DNA from 2 places in the Shewanella sp. DAU305 genome. Region 1 is predicted to be linked to the other one. Evidence: riboswitches for the same ligand, from Rfam matches in the RefSeq annotation. Region 1 holds a riboswitch; the other holds the start of a gene.

Region 1 (5,831 bases):
CAGGCAATAAGACTTGCCGAGAATAACGCATAAAATCGGCATCACTGAGTGTATGGCCGCAGTATTCATTGTCGCTGTGTATATGACCGCAAAGAACCTCTGCGTGAGAAAGAGGTGTTTTTTTACTCATGCTTTGCATCCAACTCATGCTTTACAGCCAGTTCTTCAGACAAGCTACATTGCTCCCAAGCTTGGCTCAGCTCTGCAAACGCTGCGACTGGCTCCTTAGCTTTCGTTATTGCGCGCACCACAGCAATATTGCCCACCCCTGTTGCTTTCACCTTTGCCAGATTATCTAAATCAATACCGCCAATTGCGACCAAGGGATAATGGCCTTGGAGTAACGCCACATAGTGTTTAAGTTTTGCGAGCCCTTGGGGCGCCGAAGGCATTTGCTTCGTTGTGGTAGGAAATATATGCCCAAGCGCTATGTAGGATGGCGAACATTGATGGGCCAATAACAGCTCGAAATAACTGTGACTCGATATGCCAAGCGCAAGTCCCGCCGCTTTAATGGCGGCTAAGTCAGCTACAGCGAGATCTTCTTGGCCTAAATGTACCCCAAAGGCATGGTGTTTTATTGCTAACTGCCAGTGATCATTGATAAAAAGCTGCGCATTAAAATGCTTACCTAAGGCAATGGCTGTTTGAATTTGTGCTTCTAATTCGGAGCCAATTAACTCAGTTTCGCCTGATTTAGATTTGCCTGACTCACATCTACTTTGCACAGATTCGCCTAACCCTGCAGAAGTTAATTCGCTGATGTCGGTTTTTATCCTTAACTGCAGGGTTTTAACGCCGGCCGCTAACAAACTTTCCAGCATGGTTAAGTCACTCACCACGGGATACACGCCGAGATCGGCATCGAGCACTTTAAAACCTTGGGATAAAATATTTTGAGGTGGCGCCGAGGCTATTCTTACCTGATCTGTTGCAACTAAATCACTCATAACATCAAGATGTTGGCTGATTTGATGACTAATAAAATTGCCATCACACAAATTTATCTTGGCATAGCAGGACAAGTTATTAGGCCAACCCGTACGGGCCAACGGCCCTGGACCTTGCCCTAAACCAATCGCCGCGCTTAAGCCTTGACTCACATAGGCTTTGGCAACAACCACCGCATCTTGTAATACAAAACCTTGCGCTAACACGGCGGCAATGGCCGATGACAAAGTGCAGCCGCTACCATGATTATGACGGGTATTAACCCGCTGGCTGGCTAACCAGAAGCGTCCATTTTGATGCAACTCAGAGCTCGCGCGCACTTGACGACAAACTAGATAATCCTCGGCAAGCTCAAGATCCCAGCCATTACTCTTGTAAGCGGTATCAAGAGCGTTAGTTTGAGTTTGAGTATCAGCAAGAATGTCAGTGCAACCAAAGCTCACATCGCCACCTTTAGCGAGCACACTGCAATCAAGGCTCTGGGATAAAGCCAGTGCCGCGGCAGCGAATTGCGCTTTCGTTGAAACATCACTGTGAGTTAACCGCCCAAGTTCAAGCACATTGGGTGTGATAAGTTCGATTAAACCTTTGAAAGGCCTAAAATCTAAGGCTGATTTAGCCGCACTTTTTATATCCTGACAGTTATCTACTGCTAATGCATCGCCACAACTGGCGACCATCACAGGATCGACAATCACAGGCACAGATGGATAGTGGATTTTAAAACTCGCGATCCAATCTGCCAGCAATGCCACTTGAGTTTGATCTGCCAGTAAGCCGATTTTAATTGCTTTGGGTGGTAAGTCGGAAAGTAAAGTCGTCAGCTGAGCCATTAACATCGCCGCTGATACGGGCTCGACTAAAGTGACCGCCACAGAGCTTTGCGCCGTCACTGTGGTGATCACGCTACAACCGTGACAGCCTAAATCTTGAATTGTCGCCAAGTCCGCCTGAATACCGGCACCGCCGCCACTGTCTGAACCAGCTATGGTCCAAACAAATGCGGGGTGAGCGGTATTCATGGGCGCATTATCCCCATGAATACCTAGCATAATTAGGCTTCCTCAGCTTCGGCGACAAGCTTGTCTTTCACGTGATAGATCTCGGCGCCCGAAGCAGCAAATTGTGCCGATTTTAGCGCCATGGCCGCTTCCAACTCCTGCGGCGTCTTGACTGTGACTTGCATGGCTTGGTCAGCAGCTTCAACTTGATCCGCCTTCGCTTGTGCCGCCTCTAAGCCAGCGGCATAGGCGCGCACATCTTGGGTGATTTTCATCGAACAAAATTTAGGGCCGCACATAGAACAAAAATGCGCGACTTTAGCGGATTCCTGCGGTAAAGATTCATCGTGATAAGCGCGCGCGGTTTCAGGATCGAGTCCTAAGTTATATTGATCTTCCCAGCGGAATTCGAACCGCGCCTTTGCCAGCGCATTGTCACGAATTTGCGCACTCGGATGACCTTTCGCCACATCGGCGGCGTGGGCGGCAATCTTATAAGCAATCAAACCTTGCTTAACATCTTGTTTATTCGGTAATCCTAAGTGTTCTTTTGGCGTGACATAACACAACATAGCGCAGCCGTACCAAGCAATCATGGCCGCGCCTATGCCGGAGGTGAAATGATCATACCCAGGTGCGATATCGGTGATTTGTGGGCCAAGCGTGTAAAACGGCGCTTCATCGCAGTGAGCTAACTGCTTGTCCATGTTCTCTTTAATGAGCTGCATCGGGATATGTCCCGGCCCTTCGATAATGGTTTGTACGTCGTATTCCCATGCGATTTTGACTAGCTCACCTAAGGTTTCAAGCTCTGCAAACTGGGCGGCATCATTGGCGTCGGCAATTGAGCCTGGACGCATACCATCACCTAAAGACAGGGATACATCGTAGGCAACGCAAAGCTCACAGATCTCACGAAAATGGCTGTAGAGGAAGTTTTCCTTGTGGTGACTCAGGCACCATTTGGCCATAATTGAACCGCCGCGGGAAACGATCCCAGTAACGCGTTTAGCCGTCATCGGCACGTAACGAAGCAGCACACCAGCATGAATGGTAAAGTAATCAACACCTTGTTCCGCTTGTTCAATCAAGGTATCGCGGAACACTTCCCAGGTTAAATCCTCTGCCACGCCGTTCACTTTCTCCAGCGCTTGATAAATTGGTACTGTGCCGATGGGCACTGGCGAGTTACGGATGATCCATTCGCGGGTTTCGTGGATATAACGACCCGTGGATAAATCCATGACCGTATCTGCACCCCAACGGGTTGACCAGACGAGCTTTTCCACTTCTTCCTCGATGGATGACGTCACCGCAGAATTACCAATATTGGCATTCACTTTCACCAAAAAGTTACGCCCAATGATCATAGGTTCGGCTTCGGGATGGTTAATATTCAGCGGAATAATCGCGCGGCCACGGGCAACTTCGGCGCGGACAAATTCGGCGGTAATCGGTTCGCCGACTAAGGCACCAAAAGCTTCGCCCTTGGCTTTACGATTGAGGATTTCATCCTGTACTTCGGCAAGTGCCATGTTCTCGCGGATCGCTACATATTCCATTTCGGGCGTGATAATCCCTTGACGGGCATAGTGTAATTGACTGACTCGTTTACCCTGCAGCGCTCTGCGTGGGCGGACAATTGCACTCGAACCTGCCTCAAAACGCAGATGGTCTAAACCGTCGTCGGCGAGTCTTTGTTGGGTAAAATCTGAGGTGGCACAGGGTAATTGCTCTGTGTCGTTGCGGGCTAGGATCCAGTTTTGTCTTAATTTACCAAGGCCTAGACGCACATTGATATCGGCCTCAGGATCGGAATAAGGTCCAGCGCAATCATACACGCGTATTGGCGGATTTTTTTCCATGATAGGCGCATCATCTGTACCGCCGACAAGGGTGTCAGTCTGCAGGATTTGCCGCATGCCAACGCGAATATCGGCACTTGAACCTTCGAGGTAAATCTTTTGTGAATTAGAATGTTGCAGCGGCGCTAACGTATCGATAAAGGCTTGGGCCTGCGCGCGGGTTTCGCGGCGACTCGGCGCCTTAGGCACGATTGATTGACTAGACTCAGCCGATTTATTAGGCACTGTCGATTTATTAGGGATTGTCGATTCTGACGCTGTGATTTCTATCGCATTGGCAGCTACAGCTGGGTTTTGGTTTGAACTGGACATAAGCAATCTCACGTTAAAAAATGGAGTTGCTTGTCTGGAGAATTGAGTTGTTGATAGCTGGGCATGGCAATCAATTTTTGTGGCCAACACTGGCTTCAAAAATTGAGTTACCCTGCTCAATAACAATTAAATCTAAACATTAAGGCTTAAAACACTGCTGAGTTAACAGGTGTTCAAGCCGTCTATTTTGGCGATTTAATATGTGTTATTACGCTTGTTTCCTTCGCAGGTTTTAACCTGATCAGGTTCAACGGATCCCGAATAAACGGTCTCAGCCAAGAGGCACTCCGACAAGATGAGTGCGCAGTATAGACAGAAGCGGCAGCAACAAACAAGGAAAAAAGTAATTAAAAGCCTTAAATACCAATCCAAAATAAAGGTTCATAATTTATTGTTTTTAATTGATTAAATCAAATTAAACTAAAAAAGCCATAATTAGCATGAAAATAGATCATAAAAGAAAGTCACTATTTATGGGGTTTGAGCATCATTTTATTTAATCGAGATTGAATGGCATCATCAATAGCTTGATTGATTTTTTTGCCACTGCAGTCAAATGGGAAGCCTAAATTTTCTGCGTAAGGATTGACTTGAGTCCCCAATTGTACCACGCGATAACAAGTATCCCCTTTACGCACAATACGATTTGGATCTAAGGGTAAATCTAGACTCGTTGTGCCACCGAAATCATCGGCGTTAGGGACAAATAACACTTCCATCTCAGGGCTCATTTCACTCATATTCGATTTCCGGGTGAATTTATCGGCCTGTTCAATGACGAGATCATCGAGCGCTTGCTCGCGCTGACGTTCAAAATATTGCTGGGTGAATAAACTCATGCTTGAGCTTGTCGCTATTGTGCTCTCACCTTCTGCTGCAGGCGAACTCTGAGCGCCAAGCTGCGTCTTAATTTCTGTGGCATCAAACATATTTGTTGGCTTTTTTGCCGTCGCTTCCGCGGGCTGTACTTCACTTGGGGCACTTGATTGAGATTGGCTCGATTGAGTGATGTCAGGTTTAACCGTATCTGGCTTCACTTTTCCCTGATCTACTTTTTCAGGCACGACCTTTTCAAATATTGGCATAGGCTTAACTTGAGTTGTAGGCGTGGGAACAGTTGTAGGCGTAACAGAACTTGTCATCTCAGTCTTATCCTCGGCCTTGCTCTCTGTTTCTAGCGCAGCGCTTTCAGCCTTCTCTACCGCGGGAGCATAAATAAAATAAGCTTTGAGCGCCGTTACTTTAGGGCCCCGGCTTTCTGTTTCTGTTAATCCAAAGGGATTTAACTGCGGGCGCCACAAAATGCAGATAAGTAAAAATAAACACACATGCACTAAGATCACAAAAAATAACAGGCTTAATCCTTTGAAATATGGCTGACGAGCACGCAAAACGGATCCTGTCCCCAATGAATAAGCACTGGTTTGTATTGTCCCAGACAGTTCAAGTTTTGATTCAGACTCAGCAACCAATTTATCTTGATGTTGATCTTGATGTTCAGTATGGATTTCTTGCAGTACCAAATCTCGGGCCTGCTCTTGATATATAGCTTGGGTGTCATGCTCAGTGACTAAAAGGCCTGCACCGCGATTGAACGCTGACGGCTCGGCATCAGTGGTAAAAACAGGCGTTTGAGCAGCATCCAGTTCACCGAGGTGATGATCAAATGCGATAAAAGTCTCACCTTCTGGCGATGTGACCG
Region 2 (5,831 bases), 600 kb from region 1:
TATGTGCCATTACATCAGCTTTTACATAAACTTAACGTTAAAGGTTACGCCAATCTGACGCGGATCGCCGTAACGAATATATTGCTTTTCAGCCCAGCCATTATCAGGCTCGTTACCGAAGTAGAAGCCGCGCACACCGTATTCTTCATTGAACAAATTACGGCCCCATAAATAGGCTGACCATGCACTCGCCTCATAACCCACACGGGCATTGACGATAGTGTAAGGCTCAGAACGGGATTCATTGCTGTCGGAATAGTAAAACTCACTCTTACCGCTCAGGTTTAGGTTAGTAAACCAGCCCGAATTGGTACGATAAGTCCCGCCAAGGCTGTAGGTTAAGTGTGGTGAATGGGCCAGATCGCGGCCAGTTAAATCGACCTCAGTGCCGTATTTATCCTGATACTGGTAGTCACCGTAGGCCGTTTCTAACCAACCTAAGCTTGAGTAAATTTGTAGATTATCCGTGGCATACCAAGTCGCATCTAACTCAGCACCATAGTTATTAGAACTACCAGCGTTTTCGGTGAACAAGATAAAACGCTGAGGTTTATCAGGGTCTTGCTGGGATGCAGCCACCTGTTGATCTTGCCTGTCCATATAGAACAGCGCCAAATTAGTATCGATAAGCCCTGCTAGCCAATGGGATTTCAGACCGATTTCATAGTTATAAAGCGTCTCAGTACTGAACTCTTTTTTATCGTTCAATTCGACAGGCAAAGTCATGTTAAAACCGCCCGCCTTGTAACCGCGCGCAACACGGACATAAGCGTTGTGCGAGTCATTCAGCACTTTACTCACAGCAATATGGCCACCCCACATGGTTTCACTCGGGTCGAAATTATCGTTATTCGTATCTGAGTAATGGCTGTTGCGGCGCTCCAAACGTAGGCCAACAGATAAGGCATAATCTGAGCCCAGATCCGTATCGAGCTGACCAAACAAGGCATAGTTCGTCGCTTCATACTCAGAGTCTAAGACTTCATCCGGCCAAGCATTGTACTCAGAATACAATTGGTTATCTTCTTTCAGATTCATGCCGTACACACCAAGCAACCAATCAGTACTGTCCGCAAAGATTCGGCCCTGCTCGGTAGAACTTAAGCGAAACTCTTGCGACACAGTTTTACGTTGGCCAGTTTTATCCCAAAAATAATCATATTGGCACGGCGCCAGATTGCCATCGTCATCACTGCATTGCTTAGAAGCCCAATACTCTGGGTTCGACCAATCGCCATCGTAACTGTAATGGTGATCGGTATTCGCAAAGGACGTTAACGAGGTTAGCTCAAAGGTTTCGGCGCCAGAATAGGTCGCTTTAAAGCCTGCGCCTGTGGTGCGCTGGCTATCGACACCCGGTTGATCCGATGTCGTCTGGGTCGGTGAATTGGTTAAACTCCACACATCGTAGCCATTATCAAAATCGGCGTGCAGCACAGTTAAATCAAACTGCAAATCGTCAGTCGCATACCAGCGCAGCTTAGCGCGGCCGCTGAACTCATCGCGGCCATTGGTATCGTCACGGCCTAAATAGAGGTTGTCGTGGTAGCCATTTTGTTGATGTTGCTGCAGTGAAACGCGATAAAGCAGCTTGCCAGAATCCGTTAATGGGCCAGAACTGAAACCGCTAAACGTGCGTAAATCATCATCGCCTAACGATACTTCGCCACCATGTTCAAACACATCGGTGGGGTCGTTGCTTTTCAGATAAATCAGTCCCGCTAAGGCATTAGCGCCATAACGTGTGCCCTGTGGTCCACGTAGCACTTCGACCTGTTGTAGATCGTACATGCTCGACACCATGCCAATACCGGATAAATCGATATCATCTATGATGTAACCAACAGAAGAATTAGGTGCACCTTGGTATTGCTCTTGCTCACCTACGCCGCGAATTTGAAAATATTTCGGCCGTGAACTTCCACCTGACCAGTTAAAGTTGGCGATTGAATTAAGCAGATCTTCAAAGTGCTGCGCGCTTTCATCTTGAATTTTTTGACTGTCGATAACGGTAATACTGGAGGGCATTTTTTCTAAACTTGAGCTGCGAAAATCCGCCGTCACCACCATGACTTCCATCTCAGTGCTGGGATCGGGTTTATCAATAGCATCGGTTTGTGCAAATGCAGAAGTGCTCAGCGCGGCAGCAATGGCTAATGCCAGCGGCGCTCGGGTTAAAAACAAGCTGGGCGATACGGTTAAAAACGGGGAATGACGTTTTGACGTGTTACTGTTTAGCGTTTTACTGTTTAACATAGGACCTCAAATACATAGTTTGAGATCCGGCAACGAATAAGCGATTCAGAAGTGTGCTGTTGATTGGCCCATTCCTACGCCGGTATTAGCCGGATCAGGTTCTAAGGGTTCGTCAGCTGACATCTCAGTTTGCAGTAATCAACGTAAATTAATTCGCTGCAAACACCCCTTGGCGACGCCTAGTATACATGAGTAATAGGATGGGATGACACATTTACCTCATAAAATGAAAAATGCCAGCATAGCTGGCATTCTCAGGGCGAACTTCAGGCTTAATTCGAAAAGGTTTCGCGCACGTACACATCAAATTTAACCGCTTGGGCATTGGGCGCCACGGCGGCGACTTGCAATTGTTGCTTGCCATGCAGCTTCACCGATTTCCAGCTTGTCGCTTCATCTTCGATAGTAAAGCCGCTAGCATCGTACCAAGTGAATTTATACTGCACACGCATATCGGTAGACGATTTGCTGACAATCAGCGCTGAACCCTGCACTAAATCGCCGACTCGGCGTGCATCCACACTTTCAACCGCAATATCTCGGGCAAAACTGGTATTATCGACACGGGTTTCACCAAGCGAACTCACTGAAATACCTGCGGTATGTGAGGCACAAGCGCCTAAGGTCAGCGCCGCGGCCAATAATAGTCCTGTATAAATTTGTTTCATCTCTTTCTCCCAGTCACGCGACAAAATGCGCGGCCAGCGCGCACCATTTCCCATTAAACGACAAGCTAATCGAACTGTGCTGAACTTATGCTTAACAAGACAGACTTAATCATCAGTCAAACACTGCTCACTAAAACGAGTTAATCAATCAGAAAGTGCGCCCGTGCCGTAGCGATGAGCTGCTTACGATTGGTTTGCCAACAATCGATATTCACGTTGGCCACTCGTCGCCCCTGTCGGGTAATACGACATTCTGCAAAGCTATCTTTATGCAGTCCTGCACGTAAATAGTCGATGGAAAAATCGACCACTTTAGGCACTTTGGCTGTTTGCATAAAGACCATCAACTGCACTATCGCTGACATCTCCATAAAACCTGCAATGACGCCGCCATGAATCGCGGGCAACACAGGATTACCGATATTGTCGTCCTTAGCAGGCAGTTTAAAAATCAGTTCATCACCAAAACGTTCCACCTTCATCCCAATAAATTTGGCATAGGGGACGTGCTCAAGTAAATGGCCGAAATCGTTAAGCTCAGTGGCGCGCTTAACAATGCCTTGCACATCGATAGGCGCTTTTACTTGGGCTTTTTGAGTGGGACTGGCTGTGCCAAGTTCCGAATTATTTGCGCTCATCAGTGTATCCTATCTCAGGCACGGCTTCACCCATCAGCGCTTGTCTAAAGGCATCACCCACCATTTCTGGGCTGATCCGCATAAAGGAACCAACAGCATGGGCAATAGGATCGTCGATACTGTCTTGATAAGCAATCGCGCGGGTAAAGGCAATATTGGAAGACAATTTGTAGCATTCAGCAAACCCAAACACAGGTTTATGGGGCTGAGCGGGCTTCATATAATCCACCCGCAAATCGAGCGTAGGTGAGATTTCTAACAATTTAAATTTATGGAATATCGCGCTAACAACAGCACTGCCACAGGCGGTATCCATTAAAGTGGTAATGACTCCACCGTGGATAACCCCCGTATCAGGATAACCAATTAATTCAGTGCTGTAGGGCAACTCAATCAACACATGGTGCTCGCTCGCCTCCAATACCGTTAAACCGAGACGACGACACTGAGCGAGTTGATCCACAAACCGCTGCGCCATTTGGGTCAGCGGGAAAAAATCCGAATTTACCTTCATTTGCCTTGGCTCAACATGGGCCCCAGAGGCTCCCCGCCCACAAGGTGGAAATGAATGTGATAGACTTCTTGTCCACCGTGTTGATTGCAGTTCATGATCAGTCGGTAGCCATCTTTAGCGATACCCGCTTCCGCCGCCAATTTAGCCGCAACAGTCATCATACGGCCAAGCACCGGCTCATCAGAGGCTTTCATGTCGTTCGCCGTTGGGATCAAATGATTCGGCACAATCAAAATATGGGTTGGCGCCTTAGGGGAAATGTCTCTAAAGGCTGTCACAAGTTCATCTTGATGCAGAATATCCGCGGGAATTTCGCGACGAATAATTTTGCTGAAAATCGTTTCTTCGGCCATGGGGCGTCCTCCTTGGGTTAGTTGGCATAGTATACTAGTAATTCAACGCTTTGTGTCTGTAGATATTTTGCTTTTCATTTGCCAGTTGCAGGCATTTTTGGCAGCATGGCCACCATTAAAACACTCAGGTTTTGCAGGATAAATATGATCCATTACCAGATAATCCCCGTCGATCCGAAAGCCCATTTATTCGCAGTCACTATGACATTATCCCAGCCCAAGCCTGTGCAGGTCTTTAGCCTACCCGCTTGGCTGCCTGGCAGTTATATGGTGCGTGACTTTGCCAAAAACATCATTGAACTCAAGGCACATGATGCTAATGGCCAAACGCTCAAGCTAATCCAGCTAGATAAGCAAACTTGGTCAGTTGACAATAATAGCAACGAAATCATTCTGACTTATCAAGTGTATGCTTGGGATCTATCGGTGCGCACCGCGCATTTGGACATGACCCACGGCTTCTTTAACGGCAGTAGCGTGTTTTTATCCGCCCACGGTTTTGAACAACAAACCCACACTGTCACTATGCTACCGCCCACGGAATCAAATGCCTCTGAATCAACATTAGGTGAGTGGCGCGTTGCCACGAGCATGACCCGCATCAGTGGTGACGACTTTTATTTCGGTCAATTTAATGCCACAAGCTATGACGAACTTATCGATCATCCAGTGGAAATGGGCTTATTTACCTTAGCCAGTTTTGATGCCTGCGGCATACGCCACGATATCGTACTCAATGGCCGCCACCGCGCTTGTATTCCAAGGCTCTGCCAAGACTTAAAAGCCATTTGCGAATATCAAATCAACCTCTTTGGTACACCAGCCCCCTTCAAACGCTATTTGTTTATGACCACAGTATTAGACAATGGCTTTGGTGGTTTAGAGCACAGAGCTTCTACCGCATTAATGTGTTCACGCAAGGACTTACCGCTGTCGCTCGATGCGCCAGTCAATAACGACTATCGCACTTATTTATCCCTGTGCAGCCACGAGTATTTCCACAGCTGGAACGTGAAGCGGATTAAGCCGGAGTGCTTTTTACCCTATAAACTTGAGGCTGAAACCTATACGCCGCAACTGTGGGCCTATGAAGGCATCACCTCCTATTACGATGACTTCCTTACCTATCGCGCCGGACTGGTAGATGAACACAGCTATTTAGATATGCTGAGTGAAACCTTCACCCGCGTCTATCGCAGCCAAGGACGCTTTAAACAAAGTGTTAAAGATTCAAGCTTTAATGCTTGGACTAAGTTCTATAAGCAGGATGAAAACGCGCAAAACGCCATCATTAGTTATTACACCAAAGGCGCGCTTTTTGCGCTGTACTTAGATTTAACCCTGCGCAGTGAAACCCAAGGCAAATACAATCTCGACCATGTTATGCAGATTTTATGGCAGG

Evidence for each region. Region 1 has a riboswitch for thiamine pyrophosphate ahead of thiC (phosphomethylpyrimidine synthase ThiC). Riboswitches for the same ligand answer to the same signal wherever they lie in the genome.
Region 2: another riboswitch for thiamine pyrophosphate. It lies ahead of OX890_RS14170 (TonB-dependent receptor); the one in region 1 lies ahead of thiC (phosphomethylpyrimidine synthase ThiC).

What each region holds. Positions count from the first base shown of each region.
Region 1 is NZ_CP113808.1:2,761,274-2,767,104, reverse strand. It holds gene OX890_RS11760 (HesA/MoeB/ThiF family protein) at 1-130, opposite strand, end outside; gene OX890_RS11755 (bifunctional hydroxymethylpyrimidine kinase/phosphomethylpyrimidine kinase) at 123-2,003, opposite strand; gene thiC (phosphomethylpyrimidine synthase ThiC) at 2,006-4,129, opposite strand; TPP riboswitch at 4,331-4,429, opposite strand; gene OX890_RS11745 (hypothetical protein) at 4,597-5,831, opposite strand, start outside.
Region 2 is NZ_CP113808.1:3,365,246-3,371,076, forward strand. It holds gene OX890_RS14170 (TonB-dependent receptor) at 22-2,256, opposite strand; TPP riboswitch at 2,311-2,436, opposite strand; gene OX890_RS14175 (YcfL family protein) at 2,529-2,924, opposite strand; gene OX890_RS14180 (PaaI family thioesterase) at 3,065-3,562, opposite strand; gene OX890_RS14185 (PaaI family thioesterase) at 3,549-4,076, opposite strand; gene hinT (purine nucleoside phosphoramidase) at 4,073-4,429, opposite strand; gene OX890_RS14195 (M61 family metallopeptidase) at 4,574-5,831, shown strand, end outside.